Regions from separate parts of the Roseateles sp. genome, predicted to be linked through region 1. Evidence: predicted binding sites of a transcription regulator. Region 1 holds the regulator's gene; the other holds the start of a gene.
The links. Region 1 encodes sigma-54, which starts transcription at its own class of promoters, with help from an activator protein. Its sites were predicted from a motif close to TGGCANGNAANCTGCTTT; they were not measured.
Positions count from the first base shown of each region.

Region 1 (3,768 bases):
GAGAAGCCCTGGTACTGGAAGTCATTGGCGCCGCCCCAGAGCAGGTACAACGCCTGGCTGTCGGCGGCCATGCCGGCCAGCCCGGCCTGGAAGGTGCCGACCTGCGAGAGCATGCCGGTGTTTTGCAAGGCGGCCGGGGCGCCTGCAGCCACCGCCGCGCCGTTGAGCCAGCCGGTCTGGGCGCCGCCCCAGGCGTAGTCTTGCAGGCTCACGCCCAGGCCTTGGGCGAGGTGCTCGACGGCCACCGGGCCGTTGGAAAAGCGGCCCTGGAAATAGTTGCCGGGCTGGGGCACGGCGCCACCCGTGGCGCGGTAGAAGTTGCCGTTGTCTGACAGGCTGTCGCCGAAGGCGATCACGCGGCTGTAACTGGAGGCGGTGCTGCTCGTGGCTTGAGCCTCAGTCTGCGCCTGCGAGGGTGCGGCCCAGGCCAGGCCGGCAGCGAGCATCAGCAGGGCGGGCAGGCGAGCGTCAGCTGAGGTGCGGTGGATGGTGTTCACGGCAGACCTTTCAAGTAACGATCCAAGTCGGCGGCATGATGGCATGCCTCGAAATGGGAATCACCTGAAATCGGTGTGCGTGTTCACGTTTGGTGAGCTGCGGTGAACGGGTGAACGAGTGAACAGGTGAATGGTGAGTCGTGGTGTGTTGTTCACCCATTCACCTGTTCACTCGTTCACCACTCACCCTTCAAACCACGCGCCGCATCGTCGTCGTCCCAATATGCATGCCTTCGCGGTACTTGGCGACGGTACGGCGCGCGACCTGGATGCCTTGTTCTTCCAACATATTGGCCAGGGCGCTGTCGGACAGGGGCTTGGCCGGGTTCTCGGCGGCGATGAACTGCTTGATCAGCTCGCGCACGGCGGTGCTGGAGGCCTCGCCGCCGGCCTCGGTGGACAGGCCCGAGCCGAAGAAGTACTTGAGCTCGAAGGTGCCGAAAGGCGTGGCCATGTACTTGGCCGTGGTCACCCGCGAGATGGTCGACTCATGCAGGCCCAGCTCGTCGGCGATCTCGCGCAGCACCAGCGGCTTCATGGCGACGGCGCCGTGGCTGAAGAAACCTTTCTGGCGCTCGACGATGGCAGTGGAGACACGCAGGATGGTGTCGAAGCGTTGCTGGATGTTCTTGATGAACCAGCGCGCCTCCTGCAGCGCGCCGCCCAGGGCGCTGTTGCTGATGCCGCCGCGCGTCTGGCGCAGGGCATTGGCGTAGAGCTCGTTGATGCGCAGCTTGGGCGCGACCTCGGGGTTGATGATGACGCGCAGCTCGCGCCCGACCTTGCGCACGATCACATCGGGAATCACCGCCGGCGCCTGGCCGTGGGCAAAGCGCCGGCCCGGCTTGGGCTCGAGCGCCACGATCAGGGCCTGCGCCTCGCGCAGCAAGGGCTCGTCGGCGCCGGTCAGCAGCATCAGGCGGCGGCTGTCGCGCTTGGCCAGCAGGTCCAAGTGCTTTTTGCAGATCATGATGGCGATCACCTGCGGCGCGCTGCGCGGCAGCTGGCGCAGCTGCAGCACCAGGCACTCGGGCAGATCGCGGGCGCCGACGCCGGCCGGGTCCATATGGTGCAGCCACTTCAGGGCGATGCGCAGGTGGTCGAGCAGGTCCTCGCGTTCGGCCGCGCTGTCCTCGCCCGCGTCGGGGATCAAGGCCTCGGCAATCGACTCCAGGCTGTCTTCCAGCAGGCCGTCCTCGTTCAGGGAATCGATCAGCAGGCGCAGGGCCAGCTGGTCGGATTCGCTCAAGCTCATGCCGGCCATCTGCTGCTGCAGATGTTCTTGCAGGGAAATCTCGGCCGATTCCTGCTCGCTGCGCTCGCCGTCTTCGTCGTTGCTGCCGGAGCCGCTGCCGCTGTTGCTGGGCAGCTCGCGGATGCCGTCGAAATCGTCACCCTCGGTGCCGTTCTCCCAGTCCTCGCGCTCGCTGTTGCCGAAGTCCTCGGCCTTGAGCTCGGGCGTGGCCTCGGCCTCGGCGCCGCCGCCCAGTTCGCGCTCGGCGCCGCTGTCTTCGGCGGCACTGGCCTGGCGCAACTCGGGCAGTTCGGGCGCTGCGACGGCGAAGTCGTCTTCGGTTTCGAGCAGCGGGTTCTGCGCCAGCATCTGCTCGACTTCCTGGTTCAGTTCCAGGGTGGACAGTTGCAGCAGACGGATCGACTGCTGCAGCTGCGGCGTCAGCGCCAGATGCTGACTCAGGCGAACCTGGAGCGATTGCTTCATGGCCGCAGGCCCGGCGCTGTCAGGAGGCTCGCCATCACATCACATGCGGAAATGTTCGCCGAGATAAACCTTGCGCACATCGGCGTTGGCGACGATCTCGTCCGGCGTGCCCTCGGCCAGCACCGAACCCTCGCTGATGATGTAGGCGCGGTCGCAGATGCCCAGGGTCTCGCGCACATTGTGGTCGGTGATCAGCACGCCGATCTGGCGCGCCTTCAGGAAACCGATGATGCGCTGGATCTCCAGCACCGCGATCGGGTCCACGCCGGCAAAGGGTTCGTCCAGCAGGATGAAGCGCGGCTGGGTGGCCAGGGCGCGGGCAATCTCGACGCGGCGGCGTTCGCCGCCCGAGAGCGCCGGCGCCGGGCTGTCGCGCAGCTTTTCGATGCTGAGGTCGTGCAGCAGGGCTTCCAGCAGTTCCTTGATGCGCGGCTCTTTCAGCGCGCGGCCCTGCTCGTCGCGCTGCAGTTCCAGCACGGCACGGATGTTCTGTTCCACCGTCAGTTTGCGGAAGATCGAGGCTTCCTGCGGCAGATAGCTCAGGCCCAAGCGGGCGCGCTGGTGGATGGGCAGGTGCTCGACCGACTGGCCGTCGATGCGAATCTCGCCGGCATCGGCGCGCACCAGGCCGACGATCATGTAGAAGCTGGTGGTCTTGCCCGCGCCATTGGGCCCGAGCAGGCCGACCACCTCGCCGCTGTTGACGCCCAGGTGCACGTTCTTGACCACGCGACGCACGCCATAGCTCTTGGCCAAGCCCTCCGCCTCGAGGCGGCTGCGCACGCCGGATTCCAGCGCCGACACCGGCGCGTTGTGGTGGCCGGCGCTCATGGCGTCTTGCGCGGGCTGAGGCTGGTGCTCGGCTTGAGCTGGATGCCCGAAGCCGGCGTGGCGGCGGGCTCCGAGGCGGCGCCGCGCGGCATCATCACCACGCGCACACGGCCGCTCGGGTGGGGCGAGCTTTGGCCGCCTTCCAAGGTGAACACCTCGCTGCGGTTGTCGAACAGGATGACCGCGCCGGTCACCTCGTCGGCCACGGTCGTGCCTTGCAGGCGCCGCACCACGGCGTTGCCGATGAAGCGCACGGTGTCGCTGCGGGTGTCGTACTCGAGCTGGTCGGCCAGGCCTTCGATGGCCTCGCCCGGAATGTCGCGTGCCTGGCGGAAGCTGACCTGCTTGCCGGTCTGGCCATTGGCATAGACCTGGTGGTAGCCGTCGCCGGTCTCGCGCACATCGAGCTTCTCGGCGCGCAGCACCAGGCTGCCCTTGCTCAGCACCACATCACCGTTGAACTCGGTGCGCTGCTTGGCGATCTCGACGCTGCCGCCGTTCTTGGAGGAAATATTGAGTGGCTTGCCGCGGTCGGCCTTCTCGGCCTGGGCTGCGCCAGCGGCCAGGCCCAGGACCAGGGTCGCCAGCAGGCCGGGCAGGGCGGTGGAACGCGAGGACAGCTTCATGGGCACAGGGGTTCGGTCAGGCAAGGGCGTGGACGCCGACGGGTGGCGGCACAAATCTTGCAGGCCATTCTAGTACGCGGCCCGCCCTGCCGGG
Region 1 is NZ_OZ253537.1:1,116,920-1,120,687, forward strand. Features, by position in the region: gene ACQY39_RS04950 (SGNH/GDSL hydrolase family protein) at 1-497, opposite strand, end outside; gene ACQY39_RS04955 (RNA polymerase factor sigma-54) at 688-2,217, opposite strand; gene lptB (LPS export ABC transporter ATP-binding protein) at 2,257-3,048, opposite strand; gene lptA (lipopolysaccharide transport periplasmic protein LptA) at 3,045-3,674, opposite strand.

Region 2 (3,768 bases), 170 kb from region 1:
GGGTGTTCAGGTCGGCGGCATGGCCCAGGCCGGGCACCAGCTCCACCAGGCCCTGGCGGCGCAGGGACTGCAGGGCCTCGTTGACGTGGCTGGCGCCGAAGGGCCGGCCAGACGGTTGGCGGCTGGCGTCCACCGCCTGCAGCCATTGCAGCAAGCCGGCCGCGCCGCGCCCGCCGCCGCTCAGCAGCAGGGCGTCCAGCACCGCCTGCTCGTCGGTCCGGCTGATGTCCAGTTCGCCACCCGCGGCCGGCTCCGGTGCACCGGCTTGCCTGGCTTTGGCCTGCGCCACGATGTCCTGCAGCTGCTCACGGCTGAGGCCTGCCTTGCCGGGCAGCGGACTGTGCGGCAGGGTTTCAGGTGGGGCGGGTTTCTTGGCCATGGGCGCGCACTCTTGTTTCTCTCTCTCTTGGAGGCGCGAGTATGCCAAGCGCGCTGGCGGCCGAGCCGGTGTGCTGCAAATCACGCCGCTCCGATGCGCGGCCTGGGTCTGCGCCTTTGTGCCGGCAAAGCCGGTAATGCTCCCTTGTTTCAACGCTGGGGCTCAGTACATTGGAGGGCCCTGTCACACGGCGCCGGTATGGAGCGGCGCCGCGACAGCCACACCGTCCCTTTTGATGCCCCTCATGAAAATTCGCGTCCTCGGCTGTTCCGGCGCCATTGCGGCCGGTTACAAGACCACCGCCTTCCTGCTCGACGACGATGTGCTGATCGACGCCGGCACGGGTGTGGCCGATCTGGCGCTGGAGGACCTGGCCCGCATCGACCACATCCTGGTCAGCCATTCCCATCTCGACCATGTGCTGTCGATCCCGCTGCTGGCCGATTCGGTGCTGCGCATCCGCGCCGAGGCCGGCCGGCCGCCGATTCAGGTTCATGGCTTGCCGGCCACCCTGGAGGCGCTGCGCCGGCACATCTTCAACGGCGTGATCTGGCCCGATTTCACCCGCCTGCCCAGCGCGGCGCGGCCGGTGCTGAGCCTGCATGCCTTCGAGGTGGGCGATGTGCTGGACCTGGGCGGTCGGCGCATCGAGGTGCTCAGCGCCGCCCACACCGTGCCGGCCTGCGGCTTTGCCGTGGCCGGCGCCGAGGGCCACTGGGTCTTCACCGGCGACACCGGCCCCAACCCGGCGCTCTGGGCCCGGCTGGCCAAGCTGCGGGTCAGCCACCTGGTGATCGAGACCGCCTTCAGCAACGAGGAGCAGGAGTTGGCCGACCTCAGCCGGCATTTGAGCCCCGCCCGCCTCGGCGCCGAGCTGGCCCAGCTGCGCGGCTCGGTGCAGGTGCAGATCACCCATATCAAACCAGGCGAGGGCCAGGCCGTGATGGCCGAAGTCGCCGCCCTCGCTAGCGGCCACCGGATCAGCGCCTTGGCGGCGGGCATGGTGATGGAGCTGGGCGGCGCGCCGGCGGTTTGAGATCAGCCCAAGGAAAATGCAGGCCCGAGGCTGCTAGCCTTGGTTAGAACAACGGCAGCCCCTCCGGCTGCCGTTTTGCATTCCGCCGCCCCTTTGATCGGGCGGCCTCGGGATGAACTGACAAGAACTGTCACTTGGCACTTTATGTCGGCCGGATTGAGGGGGTGACTGACAAAAATTGTCAGTCGAAACCCGACAGGCGCCGCCATTCGTGCGCTTTCTCACGCAATCGGGCGGGTTCAGCCCTGGCACGACCCCTGCATTCAGGGGGTGTGTCCCTACCCCCCCGTTCACTTTTTGCAGGAGTACTCACCATGAAGCGCGTCCAACAAGGTTTCACACTGATCGAACTGATGATCGTCGTGGCGATCATCGGTATCTTGGCAGCCGTGGCGTTGCCGGCTTATCAGGATTACACAACCAAGGGCAAGATGTCTGAGGCTTCTGCTTTGGCCGCTACAGCAATCAAGAACATCAACGTTGCGTTCAATGATGGAAGTTTGAGCGCGACTACGGCCAATGCTGATTTGGGTATGGCAGCGGCAGGTTCCATCACTGGTAAGTATGTAGCTTCGGTGACTGCTGCAGGTACCAGTGCAACTGTTGGTACCGTGACCATCGTTATGCGAGGCTTCAACGACACGGCAATTGATGGCAAAAATGTCGTTTACACCGTGACATGCACCGCCGGCGCGTCATGCATCACCACGGTAGGAGGCTCCGTTCCGACCAAGTTCTATCCGAAGACTTGATAGCTTGTAAGTAAGATTTATCTGAATGAAGGGCGGTCCAAAGAGACCGCCCTTTTTCACTATTGAAGGCTTTAAATTTAATGTGAAGTTGCTTGGATTTGGTTTCAAAGAATGCTTCGTTTGCAATCAAAGTGCATTCGATTTATTTGGAACTCTCAGGGTGCATAAGGATAAAGGAGTCGTTCAATGAAATCTCGTGGTTTTGGGTTTACTTTGATCGAGATTCTTGTGGCGTTGCTGGTGCTTGGGGGGCTTGTTGCAATCTCGACACCTGTCTACCGCAGCTATGTGGATAGAGCGCGCATGAGCGAAGCAGTCTCTGTGGTGCAAACTGTTTTGCTCTCGGCTTCGGAACTATGCGGAATGAATGCCTTACGGAGCGCTACAGATGCTCAATTGGGCGTGAGTACACCTTCAGCCTTTGCAACCGCAAAGGTTGTTGCTTCTATCTCTGCCTCAGACGTGAGTGCAGATGGTCTATACGTAACGGTCACGTTGAAGAAATTTGGCGATGTTAGTGCAGGGGATACTTTGGTCATCAAAGGTTCTTGCCAGAACCGGTCAATGAATTGGACCGTCGATACCAGTAGCACTGCACCTGCCCAATTGCTACCCAAGCAAATTTAGTCAGAATTTTCTGATCGACGCTCTTTAAGCCTTGCAAATCGTTCGACTTCGAACACCGGGCCGTACAACAGCAGCTGCCATAAGTTGATCGTTGAGATCCACAAACCGCCACGCATCCCTCGTGAACGGCTGGCGGATGAAGCCCTCGACCCCCGCCTGGCAAAGATCGACTCGCATCAGGTGGTGGTGCGGCTGGTAAGGCATATAGCTCAGCAGCAGGCGGTTCAGTTGCTGGATCATGGCGTAGCGTTCCGGCCCATCGGCCAGCAGGCGCTGCTGGGCATAGAGCTTGTCATAGGCGGGCAGCTGGAAGCGGGCGTCATTGCTCTGGCCGGCGTTGGGGCCGTAGCCCATGCTCAGCAGGAAGTCCGCATCGGGCGCGCCGAGGTCCCAGACATAGCCCCAGATCATCAGCTGGCTGGCCAGGGCCTTCTTGATCAGCTCGCCAAAAGTGGCCGACTCGAACTCGATGCGCAGGCCCAGCGCGTCCATCTGCTTTTTCCACAGCTCGTCGATCAGGCGCTGGCGTGAGCTGCCGGCCGTGCCGGCGCGGCGCAGGGTCAGGCGGCTGCCGTCGGGTTGCAGGCGGTAGCCCTCGGCATCGCGCTTGTCGTAGCCGTAGAGGTCCAGCAAGGCGCGGGCGCGCGCCATGTCGTGGCGGCCCACTTCGCTGTGCAAGGCGGGGTCGTGGCCATAGACCATGGGCGGCAGCATGGACTGGGCCGGCACGGCCTGGCCTTTGTAGACGATGCGGATTTCCGCTTCGTTGTCATAGGCCAGCGTGATGGCCCGGCGCAGGGCGACGCGCTCGGCGGACAGGCCGCCGACCACCGGGTCCTCCATATTGAAAAAGCTGAAGCCGATGTCGGCACCATGGCTCCGGAAGACCTGCACGCCACGCTTGCGCAGATTGGGTGCCAGCTGCCCGCCCGGCAGGGCCAACGGAGCCACCTCGGTGGGCATCTCCAGCAGGT
Region 2 is NZ_OZ253537.1:949,616-953,383, forward strand. Features, by position in the region: gene ACQY39_RS04230 (DEAD/DEAH box helicase) at 1-379, opposite strand, end outside; gene ACQY39_RS04235 (MBL fold metallo-hydrolase) at 624-1,415, shown strand; gene ACQY39_RS04240 (pilin) at 1,730-2,167, shown strand; gene ACQY39_RS04245 (pilin) at 2,354-2,794, shown strand; gene ACQY39_RS04250 (ABC transporter substrate-binding protein) at 2,819-3,768, opposite strand, start outside.
Region 2: a site for sigma-54 is predicted at 1,662-1,679, ahead of ACQY39_RS04240 (pilin). Genes of this name have one in related genera too.